One region of the Lysinibacillus sp. NPDC048646 genome, then DNA from elsewhere that is predicted to be linked to it. Evidence: riboswitches for the same ligand, from Rfam matches in the RefSeq annotation. Region 1 holds a riboswitch; each other region holds the start of a gene.
What was found. Region 1 has a riboswitch for thiamine pyrophosphate ahead of thiW (energy coupling factor transporter S component ThiW). Riboswitches for the same ligand answer to the same signal wherever they lie in the genome.
Positions count from the first base shown of each region.

Region 2: linked by a shared signal. The riboswitch ahead of ACQKII_RS20290 (ABC transporter substrate-binding protein) and the one ahead of thiW (energy coupling factor transporter S component ThiW) in region 1 are both predicted to bind thiamine pyrophosphate.
Region 3: linked by a shared signal. The riboswitch ahead of thiM (hydroxyethylthiazole kinase) and the one ahead of thiW (energy coupling factor transporter S component ThiW) in region 1 are both predicted to bind thiamine pyrophosphate.
Region 4: linked by a shared signal. The riboswitch ahead of thiT (energy-coupled thiamine transporter ThiT) and the one ahead of thiW (energy coupling factor transporter S component ThiW) in region 1 are both predicted to bind thiamine pyrophosphate.

Region 1 is NZ_JBNNLZ010000001.1:255,578-260,060, reverse strand. Features, by position in the region: gene ACQKII_RS01255 (VWA domain-containing protein) at 1-1,520, shown strand, start outside; gene thiW (energy coupling factor transporter S component ThiW) at 1,613-2,113, opposite strand; TPP riboswitch at 2,370-2,475, opposite strand; gene ACQKII_RS01245 (MFS transporter) at 2,610-3,806, opposite strand; gene ACQKII_RS01240 (ABC transporter substrate-binding protein) at 3,921-4,483, opposite strand, start outside.
Region 2 is NZ_JBNNLZ010000025.1:46,039-50,521, reverse strand. Features, by position in the region: gene ACQKII_RS20295 (thiamine-binding protein) at 1-38, opposite strand, end outside; gene ACQKII_RS20290 (ABC transporter substrate-binding protein) at 39-1,034, opposite strand; TPP riboswitch at 1,276-1,387, opposite strand; gene parC (DNA topoisomerase IV subunit A) at 1,531-3,960, opposite strand; gene parE (DNA topoisomerase IV subunit B) at 3,957-4,483, opposite strand, start outside.
Region 3 is NZ_JBNNLZ010000009.1:31,542-36,024, reverse strand. Features, by position in the region: gene thiD (bifunctional hydroxymethylpyrimidine kinase/phosphomethylpyrimidine kinase) at 1-75, opposite strand, end outside; gene thiM (hydroxyethylthiazole kinase) at 75-830, opposite strand; TPP riboswitch at 919-1,017, opposite strand; gene mbcS (acyl-CoA synthetase MbcS) at 1,208-2,794, shown strand; gene sppA (signal peptide peptidase SppA) at 2,976-3,989, shown strand; gene ACQKII_RS11805 (RDD family protein) at 4,002-4,483, shown strand, end outside.
Region 4 is NZ_JBNNLZ010000010.1:97,470-101,952, forward strand. Features, by position in the region: gene ACQKII_RS12840 (AAA family ATPase) at 1-1,459, shown strand, start outside; gene ACQKII_RS12845 (hypothetical protein) at 1,501-1,623, opposite strand; gene ACQKII_RS12850 (DUF4870 domain-containing protein) at 1,808-2,140, opposite strand; TPP riboswitch at 2,268-2,375, shown strand; gene thiT (energy-coupled thiamine transporter ThiT) at 2,533-3,093, shown strand; gene map (type I methionyl aminopeptidase) at 3,220-3,975, shown strand; gene ACQKII_RS12865 (hypothetical protein) at 4,020-4,483, opposite strand, start outside.

The sequences.
Region 1 (4,483 bases):
AGGCAGTGAAAAATTTTGGTGTCGGTTTTACAATGGTTGGCGGTGAAAATAGCTTTGGCTTGGGCGGCTATTTTAAAACACCAATCGAAACATTGTTACCGGTTGAAATGGAGATTAAAGGCAAAGAACAATTGCCATCTTTAGGTCTCGTTATCGTGCTCGACCGTTCGGGAAGTATGCATGGCACTAAGTTAGAGCTTGCCAAGGAAGCGGCAGCACGTTCTGTTGAAATGTTGCGTGATGAGGATACGCTTGGCTTTATCGCCTTTGATGATCGTCCTTGGGAAATTATTGAAACTGGACCGCTTGGCAATAAGGAAGAAGCAGTCGATACGATTTTATCGGTGACTCCTGGTGGCGGTACGGAAATATATAGTTCACTTGAAAAGGCTTATGAAAATTTGGCCGATCTAAAACTGCAACGAAAGCACATTATTTTATTAACTGACGGACAGTCACAAGCAGGGAATTATGAGGATTTAATAGCAACTGGTAAAGACAACGGGGTTACACTATCTACGGTTGCGATTGGGCAAGATGCAGATGGCAATTTACTGGAATCATTAAGTGAAATGGGTAGTGGACGTTACTACGATGTTATTGATGAACAGATGATTCCTTCTATATTATCACGTGAGACAGCGATGATTTCACGTACGTATATTGAAGACAATCCTTTTTATCCAGCAATTTATCATGCGTCGGGCTGGAATTCGTTATTTGCCAATGGTGTGCCACAAATGAATGCTTATATAGGTACAACCGCGAAGCAGGGTGCTTCTGTAATCGCGCAAAGCGAGAAGGAAGATCCAGTGATAGCACAGTGGCAATATGGTCTTGGGAAGACTTTCGCTTTCACATCGGACTCCACAGGAAAATGGACAGGAGACTGGGCAAGATGGCAGGAATGGGGCACGTTTTGGCAAACGATCATTTCGCAAATGCTACCAAGCTATAACGATGTGGCCTATGACGTACGTCTAGATACGGATGGCTCTTTTGTTATTACCGACCCGACAAACGAAGCTGCATTTTTAGATATCGTCGCTGTCAATGAAGCGGGTGAAGAGCTAGAGATGCAACTAGAAACAATATCTGCCTCGCAAGTTCGTGCAACGGTACAAGCAGAACCAGGTCTTATCTTCTTCCGCATTGCCGATGAAGAACAGGCGATTTACCAGGCAGGTCTAAGTGTTCCGTATAGTGCCGAATATGAATTAAGACCTGTAAATGAAAAACTAGTGGAAGAACTTACAAAGCAAACTGGTGGCAATGTGTTAGAGGAACCGCAGGAAGTCTTCCGCGATTTCACACAAAAAGGAGCAGAGCGCCAAAATATTGCAACCTGGCTTCTTTTAGCAGGGATGTTACTATTCTTCATCGATATTACAATCCGTCGTTTTGGATGGAGTTTCTTAACAAAAGTCAAACAACAAGAGAAAATGGTAGAGGATACACTAGAGCAAGTAGAAGATACAAACGTAGCGCAGCTGTTAAAAGGCATGAAGAAACGACATTAACGATTTAATACGCTAAATTTAAAACGCAGGGCAAAATTTAAAATCATTTTGCCCTGCGTTTTTGTGTTTAAACAATAGACAAGTACAGTCAGCTAATAAAGTGTCATGTTAAAACTTTTGACAAGTACGGTTTTGCGTAGACTGCTGGCAACGACAATTCCTAAGATTGCCCCAATAACACTTGATGTTAAAAAAGCAGGCATGAAAAATAATGCCGCAACAGATGTACCCATTAAAAAATGTGCGTAGGGAACTGCTACGAGAGATGCAAGGATACCTGTCCCAAGCATTTCACCAACAGCTGCTAACCAAATCTTACCACTGTATTTATAGAAAAGCGCTGCGCACAATGCGCCGATGACACTACCTGGAATAGCTAAAAGAGATCCTGTTCCTGTAAGAATACGAATAATAGCTGTGACAAGGGCAACCATGATGGTAGGTACTGGACCTAGTAAAATGGCGCCGATGACATTAATGGCATGTTGTACAGGATAGGCTCGCGCAATCCCTGTTGGAATCGAGACAAAGGCAGAGCCTGCTACAGCAATTGAGACTAATAAAGCCATGATTGTTAATTTTCGAACCGACATATTTTTCACTCCTTTTATAGAACATCGCTGATAGGGCAAGAGAAATCGCTGATAGATTACAGAACATCGCTGATAGGGCAAGAGAAATCGCTGATAGACTGTAGAATATCGCTGATAGGGTAAGAGAAATCGCTGATAGACTGCAGAGTATAGCTGATAGACCACAGAATATAACTGCTAGCACTCTCAATCGAAAATAATCAAAAAACCGCTTCCTCACAACATAAGGAAGCGGCCTTGCATTTACATATTAAAAAAGCAAGTGTCGTCACTTCCCTACGCTAGTGTGAACTAGATCAGGTTCAAAGGGTTCATGTATACATACACATCTCAGTCTTAGAAAGACGCCCCTAGTGGTTTGGAAACGATTTAATTTTTTAAAGTATAAATACTTTCATCATCTAGTCATTCAATCACATGCGCTTCGTCACTTCGCGAAAGCGCTTTTTACCTAATAATGTACCATGCTACTAAAAATAGTCAATAACTATTCAGACTATTTCAAATCAGGTTGCATAAGATGTGGTGCTTTTTTCAATGTCCAGATAAGGGCAAGGAAGAAGCAAGCCAATAAAATAATTGCCCCAAAAATATAAGGGCTATTCATATTCCAATCGAATAATACACCTGCTAGTGCAGGGCCAATCATATTACCAAGACTCATATATGCATTATTAAGACCAGCGGCAAAGCCTTGTTCAGTATCAGCAAGTTTAGAAATTAGCGTGTTGACAGCTGGTCGAATCAAAGTTGTTGCCGTTGAGAAAATTGTTGCTACGAGTAAAATAAGTGCAAAGCCAGATGCAAATAAAATTAAATAGATTGAAACGGATGCAATAAATAAATTGACTAACACAACCTTCATCTCACCGTAGCGATTAAAAAGAGGTGTAATAATGAACATTTGTACAACAACACCGAAAGCACCGCCTACCACTAATAGTATGGCAATATCTCCAGGAGTGTAATTGAATTTTTCCGTAACAAATAGTGATAATGTCGTTTGGAAATTAGCGATTCCGAACGAGAATACAAGCATAATAATAAGCATTACAAAGTAAGGCATTTTGACGGAACGTACCATTTGTTTCGCAAGATTATCTTGTTTTTGCGCCTTTTGAGATGTGCTTGGTTTTGTTGAAGGTAAAAGAAAGAATGAGAGAATAGCTGCTATAATAGCTGCAGCACCAGCCGTATAGAATGGGAAGTGCAGACTAACCTTCGATAAAAAGCCCCCTATACCAGGTCCAATCATAAAGCCAAGAGACATAGCCGCCCCTAACATACCCATCCCCTTGCCTCGTTCTTCATAGGTTGTAACATCAGCTACAAAAGCCATAATAGGAGGTGCGATGAAGGCAGAACCTAAACCTCCAAAAAAACGCGCGAGAAAGAGCATCCAAATATCCGTTGAAAGCCCAAACGAAATTTGTGCAAGTCCAGTTACGATGAGGCCAAAAATAATTAGATTTTTTCGCCCATACTGGTCAGAAAGATTCCCAGCAATTGGAGAAAATACAAACTGTGCCAAGGCGAACGTTGCAATAAGCATGCCAAGAATTTGTCCTGCAGCACCAAATATTTTTAAATACTCAGGCATAACAGGAATAATAATACCAATACTCCCCATTGCGATAAACATATTAAACATTAAAATATACAAAGCCGCCTTATTCGACTTCTGCTGGGTCATCCATTAGCCCCCCTTTTTCAATTCAAATATACTACAGTCTACCATAAAGGCTAGTAAGATTCTATCAACCTAATGACTGAAAAAACCGTTCGCTTATAGCAAACGGTTTTCAAATTATCGAATACTCATTTTGAATTCTAAAAACAATTCATTGTATTTGCCTAGATAATCAGGCCCTAGGTTTTTATATACTTCTAACGTGTCACGTTGTTCTTCGGAAGGGTAGTAGCGTTCATCCGTTACCACTTCTTCATCCATTAAATCCATCGCTGCAATATTAGGCGTAGAATACCCTACATAATCGGCATTGGCAGCGGAGGCATCAGCATCCAACATAAAGTTAATAAAAGCATGGGCGCCATCAATATTTTTTGAAGTTTTTGGGATAACCATATTATCAAACCATAAGTTAGAGCCTTCTTCAGGTACAGCAAAGTCTAACTCTTCATTTTCGTACATCATATCCGCTGCTTGACCAGACCAAGTAAGGGCAACAGCCGCTTCATTATTAATCATGAGTGGCGTAATTTCATCGCCAATAATTGCTTTCACATTTGGCGCAAGCGTTATCAGCTTATCAGTAGCCTGACGGAGTTCACTATCTTCCAAAGAGTTTAAAGAGTAGCCGAGGCTGTTTAAGCCCATACCAATTACCTCGCGTGCACCGTCTACTAAAA
Region 2 (4,483 bases), on a different contig from region 1:
TTCGGTATGATTTGAACACTTATTAATGAATTTGCCATTTACTTTGCCTCCTTAGCAGGTAAAAAATCGTTGGTAAATGCCTTTTCTGGATTGAATTCACCTTCTAAAACTTTATTACTGGTCATCCAATCAGCGTAATTTTTCCATACTGCTAATTTTTGTTCGCCCCATTGTGTGGCATCATCCTGATACTTGTCAGCTAGCCATTCCTGACTTTTATGTACAAGTTCTTTATCTAAATCAGGTGCCGCTTCTAGTAGAATGTCAGCCGCTTCTTTCGGTTGATTGATGGCATATTCATAGCCCTTTGCAACTGCCGCAACAAATGCTTTAACAGTATCAGGATTCTCTGAAATCATTTTTTCATTTGTTGCAAGTACGGGTGTATAGTAGTCAAGCTGTTCACTATAGTCTGTTAAATACATCATGTTTAGTTTTTCCCCACGTAATTCAGCTTCGATACCTGTCCATGCATAGTATATCCATGCAAAATCAATATCTTTCTGCATCATTGTGAAGAAATCTAAATCACCGGCATTCACAATATCCAACTGATTGACATCTGCATTCTCTGTTTGCATTAATGATTGCAGTACAGCCTGTTCAAGTGGAGCACCCCAACCGCCATATGTTTTTCCTTCAAAATCCTTCGGTGATGTTATACCATTTGCTGCAAGAGACGCAAAACCAGATGTATTATGCTGAATAACGGCTGCAATAGATACTAACGGTACATCCTGCACACGTGCCTGTGTAATTGACTCTTGGTAGCTGACACCAAACTCAGCCTTACCAGATGCCACAAGCTGATCGGCTCCTGCATCGCCAGGTAATAGAATGTCTACATCTAAACCCTGTTCCTCAAAATAGCCAAGCTTATTCGCCGCATAAAGCCCTGTGTGATTTGTATTGGGTGTCCAGTCCAGTACGACTGATACTTTTTTTAATGAATTCGACTCTTTTTTGTCCTCTTTGTCGCTACAGCCGACTAATGTTAAAAGCGCTGCAACAAGGATGAATAACCATTTCTTCATGCTGAATCCTCCCAGTAAGTAATATGAAAGTGTTCATGTTTGAATGTTTTAACCATCCGAAAAAGGTATCGCTCGTTTTCACTTGAAAAGAGCTATGCATTTCGAAAGAAAGTAAGTGCGTGTACCAACACGTTCATCCGTGGTAATGAGTCAACTCAGAGGTGTGCTACATTACCAAGACATAAAAAAACGCCCAGGAGTCATCCCAGACGTTTGAAATCGGTATCAAAAAATAACGTACTCTTTTTGAATAGATGTTCCCTACGCTGGTACGAGCCAAATCAGGTTCAAAGGGTCAGCGTCTTAACGGACACAATCTCAGCTGGCAACTACCAGCCCCCCTACATTCTTAACATATGAACTTTTCGAGGACTATTATACCCATATCTCTATGAAAATGACAAGGCTCTATTTACATACGTAGCGAATAGATAACAATGAAATCAAAAAAAGCCCAGTTCTCGGTAAGAACATGGGCCACATTGTTTATCTCGTATTATTTTTCATTTTTAGCCTTTAAAACATGTGCAATCGCACCGTCAGTAGCTATATCCACTTTAAAGGAGCCGTTCGAATGACGATCAGAACGGGTTAACCCTTTCACATCAATCACTTCTTGAACACCCTTTACAGTTTCCACAACAATTTTTTCATCATCAGTCGCTCGAATAACTGAGACGATACGATGAGGATGTGCTTTTAACTCTGTTAATACTTTTAGACCTCGTTTTGCACGGCTTGCCATTTCTACCTCAGCGACATTCATTTTCTTCGCTGCCCCACGCTGTGTCACAATCACAACATATTCTGTGTCACTTGGCTGTAAGATTGTTACACCAACTAATACTTCGCCTTCTTTAAGCGTTATTCCTTTTACCCCTCCAGTTTTCACACCAGTAACAGGCAATTCTTCAATTGGGAAGCGGATCGCATAGGCTGTATCTGTTATTAATAATAATTCCGCGTCGTCTGTAACAATATCCGCAAAAATCATTTCATCGCCAGACTTCACATTCATCGTTTTAATTGGCTTAGAATAACGAGTTACCGCATAATCTGTTAACGGTGATCGCTTAATTTGACCATCTTTAGTCGCTGTTAAAATATAGGTATTAGGCTGTTCAAATGTTTCGAAGCCATAGACCGCAATAATGGATTCATCTTCATTAGTCGGCACAATACTTGAAATATGCTGACCAAGGTCTTTCCAACGAATATCGGGTAATTCATGCACCGGTTGATAAATATAGTTGCCACGATTTGTGAAAAGTAACACATGATGCTGCGTATTTAAATTTCCCTCATACAGTAAATAATCGGAATCCTTCATGGCGAAATCTTGACCATTGGAGGCCGCATGAGAACGTGTTGATGTACGCTTAATATAGCCATCTTTTGTTACTGTCACCACTACTTCTTCACTTGGTACAAGGACGTCTAATGTGATTTTAATTTCTTCAATGTCACGTTCTATTTTTGAACGACGTGGTTCTGTAAAGCGCTTTTTAATATCGAGTAATTCCTGTTTTATGACACGCACTAGCTTTGCTTCACTATTAAGAATACCTTCAAGCTTGGCAATCAGTGTATTTAATTCATCCTGTTCATGGCGAAGTTCTGTTATATCTGTATTGGTTAAACGGTATAATTGTAAGCTTACTATTGCCTCTGATTGCACTTCAGTAAAGTCAAACTTCACTTGTAAATTTGTTTTAGCGTCGCGTTTATCATTAGATGATCGAATTGTCGCAATTACTTCATCTAAAATTGATAGCGCTTTAATAAGCCCTTCCACAATGTGAGAACGCTCCTTCGCTTTTTGTAAATCATAGATAGATCGATTTGTCACAACTTCCTTTTGATGCGCAATATAAGCATCAAGCAACAAAGGTAATGTCATCATTGTCGGACGTCGATTATGAATGGCAATCATATTAAAATTATAAGCTACTTGCAAATCAGTTGTTTTAAATAAGTAATGTAAAATACCTTGTCCTGGAATATCTTTTTTTAATTCGATGACAACTCGTAAGCCCGTACGATCAGATTCGTCACGTATTTCTGCAATCCCTTCGAGACGTTTATCGACACGTTGTTCATCTATTTTCTTCACAAGGTTCGCTTTATTGACATCATATGGCAATTCGGTAATAACGATTTGCTCTTTACCCCCTTTTAAAGGTTCAATGACTGCCAGAGCACGTACGATAATTTTGCCACGCCCGGTTTCATAAGCTTTTTTTATACCATCTACACCTTGTATGATCCCACCAGTTGGGAAATCGGGCCCATTTATGACCGTCATGAGCTCATCAACAGTTGATTTTGGGTGATCTAAACGCATTAAAACCGCATCGAGGACCTCGTCAAGAGCGTGTGGTGGAATATCTGTAGCATAACCAGCAGAAATCCCTGTAGAACCATTGACAAGCAGATTTGGAAAGCGTGCAGGTAACACCGTCGGTTCCATATCCTGGTCATCAAAGTTTGGCACAAATTCTACCGTTTTTTTGCCAATATCCCGTAACATTTCAGCTGCAATCGCAGAAAGTCTGGCTTCTGTATAACGCATCGCTGCAGGTGGATCTCCATCAACCGAGCCGTTATTACCATGCATTTCTATCAGCATATGACGAGCTTTCCAATCCTGACTCATCCGTACCATTGCTTCATATACAGAGCTATCACCATGCGGGTGGTAGTTACCGATAACATTCCCGACTGTTTTAGCCGACTTCCGGAACGGTTTCTCATTTGTATTCCCTTCCGTATACATGGCGAATAGAATCCGTCTTTGTACAGGTTTTAGACCGTCACGTGCATCAGGCAACGCGCGGTCTTGGATAATATATTTACTATAGCGACCAAAGCGGTCACCCATTACTTCTTCTAACGGTAAATCTTGAAACTTTTCCGTACTACTCATGCTTGGTCCTCCTCTTGTTGGATGAATTCATTGTCTAAAATATTCGAATCATCCTCCATACCGAAGTCTACATTTGCTTCGATCCATTTACGACGTGGTTCTACCTTGTCGCCCATTAATGTTGTCACACGTCGCTCGGCACGTGCTCCATCCTCGATCGTTACACGAATTAACGTACGTGTTTCAGGATTCATGGTTGTATCCCACAATTGGTCGGCATTCATCTCACCAAGACCTTTGTAGCGTTGAAGAATATAGCCCTTACCTACTTTTTTGATGGCACTTTGCAAGTCGTTTTCTGTCCATGCATATTCAAGTACCTCTTTTTTACCTGCACCTCTCGATACTTTATAAAGAGGTGGTAGCGCGATGAAGACTTTCCCTGCTTCAATTAGTGGTCGCATATAACGATAGAAGAACGTTAATAGCAATACTTGGATATGAGCACCGTCTGTATCAGCATCGGTCATAATCACCACTTTATCGTAGGCCGCATCCTCGACGGAGAAATCAGTGCCAACGC
Region 3 (4,483 bases), on a different contig from region 1:
AAATGTTTTTAAATCTGCTTGAATACCTGCACCACCACCACTATCTGAGCCCGCAATTGTAGTCACGATATGCATTATTTTTCACCGTCCTTCGAAAGGCGATGTAACTCATTTAAGACAGCTATTTGAAAATCACCAATATTTTGCGTAGAGGAAGCAGCAAATTCAGCTAGTTTTTTATAAGCTAATAAAGTGTTTACTAATTGTTTAAATGGCTCGATTTGTGCAACATATGCTGCGGCACAAATTGCACTTAATAGGCAGCCTGTCCCTGTGACTTCGGTCATCTGATGATGCCCACCAACAACCCAATGCATCTGTTCACCATCGGTTATAAAATCTTTTTCACCGGTCACAATAACGATACAGTCAAAGCGTTGGGCAATTTTCTTTGCTTCATCCTCAATACAAATCGAGCCGTTACCACTGTCGATGCCTTTTTGTTGCCAACTCACATTGGCAATAGCAGCAAGTTCACCAATATTGCAACGAATAACAGCGAATTTTACATGTGTTAATAGCTGGTGAACCGTATTTTTTCGAAAAGTAGTTGCTCCTGCACCAACAGGATCTAAAATTATCGGAATGCCAAGTGTATTGGCCATTTTCCCTGCTCGTAACATAGATTCCTTTGTACGTTCATTAATCGTACCAGTATTTAATAATAGAGCGGAAGCGATTCTGACCATTTCTTCGACTTCATCGACTTCATCGGCCATTACAGGAGAAGCGCCAATTGCCAATAAGCCATTTGCTTGAAAATTTGCCACTACATAGTTTGTTATACAGTGAATAAGTGGCTGTTGTTTACGGATAGTTTGGAAAATCATTTTAAGCCCTCCTTTTTTGGATGGACGTAAGCATGCAAAAAAAGCTCTTTTTCGTGAAGAGAATACACGTAAAAAGAGCTTTTCATCAATAACAAGATGTATTGCTCCCTACGTCAGTATTAACTAACAGGTTCAAAGGGTCAGGTTTTACCTTCTCAACTCAGGATGAGTCCCCCTGCAATCATGATTTTAGTTGACCAAAATGTATCATACTTTTTCTTTGTGTTCAATAGAGATTTCTCATTTTAGTAAAAGCAGTGACTGATGCCATATAGAGAAGTATGATAGTTGTCATGACTTTTCAAAAATAAGGGTTCTTCCATTGAAAATCATGAAAAATGAGTTTTATAATGAGCATAGCAAAGGGGGCATATGCCATGAAAAGACAAGATTTACTCGCACCAGAGTGGTATAACATTGCACAGGAAATTGAAAAGTATGCACAGCATCCAACTAAAAATGCTTTAATTGTTTATAACGAAAACGAAGAAATTCAATACATTACATATGCAAGTTTACTTGAAAAGGCAAATCAGGCAGCACATATATTAACAGCTAAAGGATTAGTCAAAGGAGATGTGCTTTTAGTGATGGTGCCGAGATCAGTTGAGGCATACATTGTTTATATTGCAGCATTAAAGGCGGGCTTAACGATTATTCCAAGCTCTGAGATGTTACGTGCAAAAGATATCGACTATCGAATCACACATGCTGATGCAAAGGCAGTTATTGCCTATGAGCCTTATATTGAGCAATTTGATGAGGTTGAAAATTTGGAAGGTGTACAGCAGTTTGTCATCGGTCATGCACATGAACCATGGCAACCACTGTTAGAACAAATGAAAAATCAACCAACCACGTATACAAGTTCTACGCCAACGAAGAGTACTGATATCGCATTTCTTGCTTATACAAGTGGGACAACAGGTAATCCGAAGGCTGCTGTTCATACACATAGCTGGGGTTACGCACATTTACGGACAACTGCACCAAATTGGTTAGGTGTTCAGGAAAATGATATCGTATGGGCTACTGCAGCACCAGGGTGGCAAAAATGGATATGGAGTCCATTCCTTGCGACCTTAGGAAGCGGCGCGACAGCTTTTGTATACAAGGGAAAATTTAATGCAGCTACTTACTTAACATTACTTGAAAAATTTAAAATCAACGTGCTGTGCTGTACGCCAACTGAGTATCGTTTTATGGCAGCACTTGAAAATTTACATGACTATAATTTGAGTGAAATCCGCCAAGCTGTATCAGCAGGCGAACCGCTGAATAGTGAGGTTATGAAAATATTCTTACAAAACTTTACACTACAGGTACGTGATGGCTATGGACAAACGGAAAATACATTACTTGTCGGAACAATGGTAGGTATGGAGGCGCGTGTTGGCTCCATGGGGAAACCAACACCAGGAAATACCGTAGAAATTATTGACGATTTTGGTACGCTAGTTTCCGAAGGTGTCGTTGGTGATATAGCGGTTCATCGTAAAACACCGGCCTTATTTAAAAAGTATTTTAAAGATCCGGAACGCACAAGTTTACAATTTCGAGGTGATTGGTATATCACTGGTGACCGTGCATATAAAGATAAAGATGGTTATTTTTGGTTTGAGGGGCGCGGTGATGATGTGATTATTTCCTCAGGTTACACGATTGGACCATTCGAGGTTGAAGATGCGTTAATGAAGCATCCAGCGGTGAAAGAAGTTGCAGTGGTAGCGAGTCCAGACGAAGTAAGAGGGAATATTGTAAAGGCATTTGTGGTTTTACATGATGGAAAACTAGGCATTGAATCACTTGTTCAAGAACTTCAAGACCATGTAAAAACGTTAACAGCACCTTACAAATATCCACGTGCGATTGAATTTGTAGAGGAGCTACCAAAAACGGCTTCGGGTAAAATTCGTCGTGTCGAACTACGTCAACAAGAAAAGGTCCAGTTTACTCAAAAATAATTTCCTAGGAAATAATGTCGAAAATCAAAGTTCATGCCAAATTTATGAACTTTGATTTTTTTTATGTGTAAAGGACATTTTTTATGGGAAACTGTATAAGATAAAACTTTTGCATAATATTGCAAAAAAGTGAAACATTTTAGACATTGGGACGTATAACGTCTTGAGGAGGCGGAAAGACATGAATGTTAAAAGGTGGGTAGCCTTAATTATTGCAGGTGTATTATTAGTAGTTTCACTAGGTATTAACACCGTATTTGCAATATTTAAATCAGACTTTTTTGGTAGTTTTGACAGTCTGATGGCTGGAAATAACTTGGAAGTATTTGAAACGGTGATTGAAGGAGAAGATTATAATAAACGGATCGCGTATTTAAAAGTGGATGGTACGATCCAAGATATTGGCTCTAGTTCATTATGGCAGCCAGTGGCATATGATCACCAGTTTTTTTTAGAGCAATTAGACAATATTTTATATGATGAAACAGTACAGGCGGTTGTTTTAAGTGTGAATTCACCAGGTGGTGGTGTAAAAGAATCAGCAGAGATCTATAAAAAGCTTTTAGAAATTAAAGAAGAGCGCCAAATTCCAATTTATGTATCAATGGACTCAATGGCAGCTTCAGGCGGTTATTATATTGCCGCACCTGCAGATAAAATTTTCGCTCATCGCGATACGATAACAGGCTCTATTGGTGTCATTATGCAGTCAATCAATTACCAAGAGCTAGCTGAAAAAGTAGGCGTGAAATTTCAGACATTTAAATCAGGTGAACATAAGGATATGCTAAGCCCGATGCGTGATGTTACCGAAGAAGAACGAGCAATGATGCAAGATATGATTAATGAAACCTATGAAGAGTTCGTTGATATTGTTGAAAAAGGTCGTAATATGTCTGAAGCCGATGTGAAGAAGGTAGCGGATGGTCGAATTCTCGGAGGAACAAAGGCACTTGAAGCAGGCTTAATCGATGAAATAGGTGATGTGGAAGCAACAATCGCGGCTTTACGTGCAGATTATGGTTTAGAAGATGCAGCACTATTTGAATACTCATATGATATGGGTGGCTGGCAGTCTTACGTTGGTATGAAGATTGGTTCAATGTTTGGTCCGTCTGCTGAGGAAAAAATGCTAATGAAGATTATGGCTGACTATAGAGCGCCCAAAATGATGTACTTATACGGCGAATACTAAGGAGGGTGTACCATGACAAATAATGAATTCGTTATACAAGGGCAACCCTCTTTTGAAACGGAGCCTCCACGTGATAAGGTAGAAACGTTATTAGCAACTAAACACTATGCATTAAAAACAGCTGGCTTTTGGGTACGTTTTTGGGCATTTTTATTAGATAGCTTAATTATATCAGCTATTGTGGGAATACTTATTAACCCGATTTTTTACTTAATGGATTGGTCGTTATCGGAAACGGTATGGTATGCACCAATTTCTATTATTTCAGCCATTATCTATTATGGCTATTTCGTGTTGATGACGAAATTTTTGGGGCAAACTTTAGGGAAGATGGCTTGCGGTTTACGTGTTGTGTCATTAAAACATGACAAGTTAACGTGGTCGGATGTACTTTTCCGAGATTGGATTGGGCGTTTTATTAGCAATATCTTTATGCCACTGTATATTTTTGTTGCTATTTTGCCAGACAATCAAGGCTTACATGATTTTTTTGC
Region 4 (4,483 bases), on a different contig from region 1:
TGAAGCACAATTAGAGATATTAAGAGCGAAGTCTCTTACGGATGAGCGCACGTATTTTGAAAAAGAGGCAACATTAAAATCAACCAAGATACATCTGCAAGAGGCAATAGAGCAAGTTCATGTAAATCATATTTCACAGGCAAATCAAGCAGAACTAAATTCTTCTTTACGATATATTGAGGAGCAGGTCACGCTGTTAAAAGTGGTTAATGAGCAATTAGCTGTTTCACGAACGAAGCAAAAGAGTCAGCGTGAAAGAACAGAACAGCTACGAGTGAAACAAGCACAGCTAGAGCAATATTTAGCTGAACAGCTGAAGGAGGAAACAAAACAACAGGCAATTGTGGAAGAGCAACAAAAGCACATTCCTGAAAACCTCCAAACATTACAGGCATTAAAGCAGGCTATTGCTGATATGGGGGCGCGAAAAAAAGCGTTACAAACAGCTTGGCAGGCTAGTCAGCAAAATTTACAATCTGCAAAAGAAGCGGCAAGTAATGCGGTAATGGCTGAGGAACTAGCAAAAAAAGCATATGAAGAGATTCAAGTGAGTCTAAACGAAAAACGTGAGCAATTTTCGATAAGTATGAAAGAGGCAGGTTTTGAAAGTTATCAGGCGTATGATGCGGCAAAGCGTAGCATGATGCAAGTGGAAACTTTGCGTAAAGCTTGTAGCGATTTTGCTTTGCAGCTACACACGTTACAAATACAAATTGCCGAAGGAGCTAAGCAACTTAAAGGGAAAGAGAAGAAGGACTTAGCTCTATTAGAAGAATCGCTCGTAAAGTTACGTGAGACGTACGAGGAAGCATTTAATACATGGCAACGGACAAAAGGTTTTGCACAGGCTTGTGGTGACTTTATCGTAAAAGTAAAAGACACGGCTGAAGAACTACAATTGCTTGAGAAGGAAGCGGGGCGTGTCAAGGAGCTCCATTCACTATTGAATGGGCAGAATGTGAAAAAGCTATCTTTTGAGCGATATATTCAAATAAACTATTTAGATAAAATTACAGCCGCAGCAAATGTTCGTCTGTACCATTTATCTAATGGACAATTTGAGCTACGACGCTCAGATCGATTAGAGAAGCACGCTAAACAAAGTGGGCTTGGCCTTGATGTATATGATGCCTATACCGATCAAATTCGTGATGTCAAAACATTATCGGGTGGAGAGAAATTTAACGCTTCTTTAAGTCTTGCGCTTGGTATGGCAGATGTCATTCAAAGCTTTCAAGGAAATATTCGAATCGATACAATGTTTATTGACGAAGGTTTTGGCTCGCTTGATGAGGAAGCATTGAATAAAGCAATTGACACACTTATTGATCTTCAAGAATCGGGTCGTATGATTGGCGTTATTTCCCATGTTGCAGAACTAAAGGCTTCAATGCCTGCTGTTTTACATGTTGAAAAAACCTTGAGTGGACATAGCAAAACACGCTTTGAAGTGAAATAGAGAGAAGGCGTATTCCTTTCATGCAAGGTTACGCCTTCTCTTTATTTTCTACGGGTAGTTGGATTAGGAGTTGTTCCTTTTTTTGCGGCAACTACTTTTTTGACGATTGGAATCACAATAGGCGCTAATTTGACAGCAGTTTTTACGACCTTAGATACTTTCATGAAATATCAGCTCCCTTATACGATTATTTCTACCTGTTTGTCCCACACTAACGAGAGAGAAGATGACCATCTAAAGCGTGAATCAAGCTCTCGTACGTGCCCGATTGGTTCAACTAATAATAGTTGGGACAAAGTGAAGCCCCAACTATTAAGTTCACTTTAACACGAGGATGAAACATAAATATTAACGGATAACGCGTACAGCTTGAACGATGTTCCATATGACAATGCCAAGAGATACGAGTAAGTATAGGGCAAACGCAGCAAACCAGATGATAATGAATGTATTGCCATTTGTGTCAGGTTCAAACGTATTCAATGACATAGATGAAAACAGGAAGACGATAAAGAAAATGATACCGAAAAGAAATGGAATTAAGTGTGATATAAGCGCGCGGATTGAATGGCGCTTCACTTCCCCATCTTTTGACACGAAATAAACAATTAACGGCACAATAAAAGGTGCGAAAAATATGCTGAGATAACTAAAGGCAGATAATATTTTTTGGTTCTCCATAGTAATCCCTCCTTATTTAAAATTTACGCATGAAAATCTCAAAAGTTTCAAAAAAATTAATGAGGAAATGGTTGTAATCATAAAAGTGTTTGCGTACAATGAGGATGTTCAAGCAAATTTAAGATGTAACGACCACAAGGGGAGCTGATGATGTCAGCTGAGACTGGGCACGTAATGCCTATACTCTTCGAACCTGTAAGTTAAAGCTTGCGTAGGGATGTGGATAGAAACCGACACTTTTACGATGTGAGGCTCTGTCCTGGCATCGTTTTTTTTATCTTCATTCAGTGTACTGAATGAGGTGAAATGGATGTCAGATGAGTCATAACAGTATAACTGATTTCTATTCCTGCTCTTGTATCCTACATCGGAACAAAGGAGAGAATAATAGTATGGACAGAAAAAGACTATTAATGCTGGTGGAGATTGCGATTTTTGCAGCAGTGGGTCTTGTACTCGATCAAGTTTCTTTTAAAGTATGGGCACAAGGTGGCTCAGTTAGTCTCGTGATGATACCGATTATTTTAATGGCATTTCGCTGGGGTCTCTTTGCAGGGCTGACAACGGGACTACTGATTGGCGTCATGCAAACAATGTTCGGTGCGTATATTGTGCACTGGCTTCAAGGTTTATTGGATTATGGGGTTGCCTTCACGGTAGTTGGTTTAGTGGCGTTTGTGCGTAAGCCTGTACTTGAGGCAGCAGCGAATTTAAACAAAAAGAAAATGGCTATTTATATTGTCATTGGAACTGTATTAGCAGGCTTCTTACGTTATATGGCACATACGATAGCAGGGGCTGTGTTCTTCGCAGAGTATGCTGGCGATCAAAACGCCTGGATTTACTCCATTATTTACAATGGAACGTATATGCTACCAGCAACAATTTTAACAGCTGTTGCAGGAGTTCTTTTATTTACAGCAGCTCCACAATTAATGCAAAGAAAATCTTAAAGTTTACGCCGTCTGTTCCTACAAGGTGCAGGCGGCTTTTCTGAGAGAATTTGCGCGTATTGTTCATCATTGTATGGTTGTTATGATATATTAGAGTGTAGATATTAGATGAAAGGGACGTTAAAAATGATTGTAAAAACGCAAGAAGAGATTGAAGCCTTTAAAAAGATCGGACGTATTTGTGCTGAAATTCGTGAAGCAATGAAGGCTGCTACAAAACCAGGTGTGACAACACTTGAATTAGATGAAATTGCAGGTCGCATGTTTGCGGAAGCAGGAGCTATTTCAGGACCAAAGGGTGAATATGATTTCCCAGGTTACACTTGTATTAGTGTTAATGAAGAAGTAGCGCATGGTATACCAGGGAGCCGTGTTATTCAAGAAGGCGATATTGTTAATATTGATGTGTCAGGTTCACTAAATGGCTATTTTGCTGATACAGGTATTTCGTTCGTAGTCGGAGAAGGTTATGAAGAAAAAGAAAAACTCTGCGTCGTAGCAAAAAGTGCTTTTGATCGTGCGATGACAAAAGTAAAAGCTGGCTCAAAATTAAACCAAATTGGGAAAGCTGTTGAACGTGAAGCATATGCCAACGATTTAACAGTCATCATGAACTTAACGGGTCACGGACTAGGCCGTTCTTTGCATGATGAGCCAAATCACATTTTAAACTATTACGATGCATGGGATTCCACAATTATGAAAGAGGGGATGGTGTTAGCCGTTGAGCCGTTCATCTCAGCAAAAGCAGAGCATATCGTTGAAGCTGGTGATGGTTGGACATTTGTTACACCAGACAAATCATTAGTTGCCCAAATCGAACATTCGATTATTGTAACAAAAGACAAACCAATCATTTTGACATCGTTAGATGAAGAGTAATTTATTTTAGAAGCTATTGATAGAAAAAAATCCTGCTTACCAAGTTATTTTTGGTAGGCGGGATTTTTTTTAATGAATTGTATACCAACCAGGAGCACCCCGCATAAAAACAAGGCAGCTGTTGTCACGAGTAATTCATCAAAGCCATTATGTAACGCAATACCTATATAGGCCCAGATAAAAACACTCGGATACACAATATCGAAGTGATGAAAGCGAATATGTAGTGCTATGGCAACGCCAATAGTCAGTAAAATAACTGCCCAAAGTGGATTGCTAAGACCGAAGCCGTTCCATTCATACGATGTTAATGTAAAACTTGCATTTGTCATCAAGGTAAAAGTCGCCCATGCGAAATAGATAGAAAACGGCATTCGACCTGTTAACGCATTATTACTAAGTGGGTACGTTTTGTACAGTAAAAATAAATATATTACTAATATAAACGTACTGCAAAGTGACACGACAAATAATTCCTGATGCCAAAACATTATGGCAAACGCCTGCA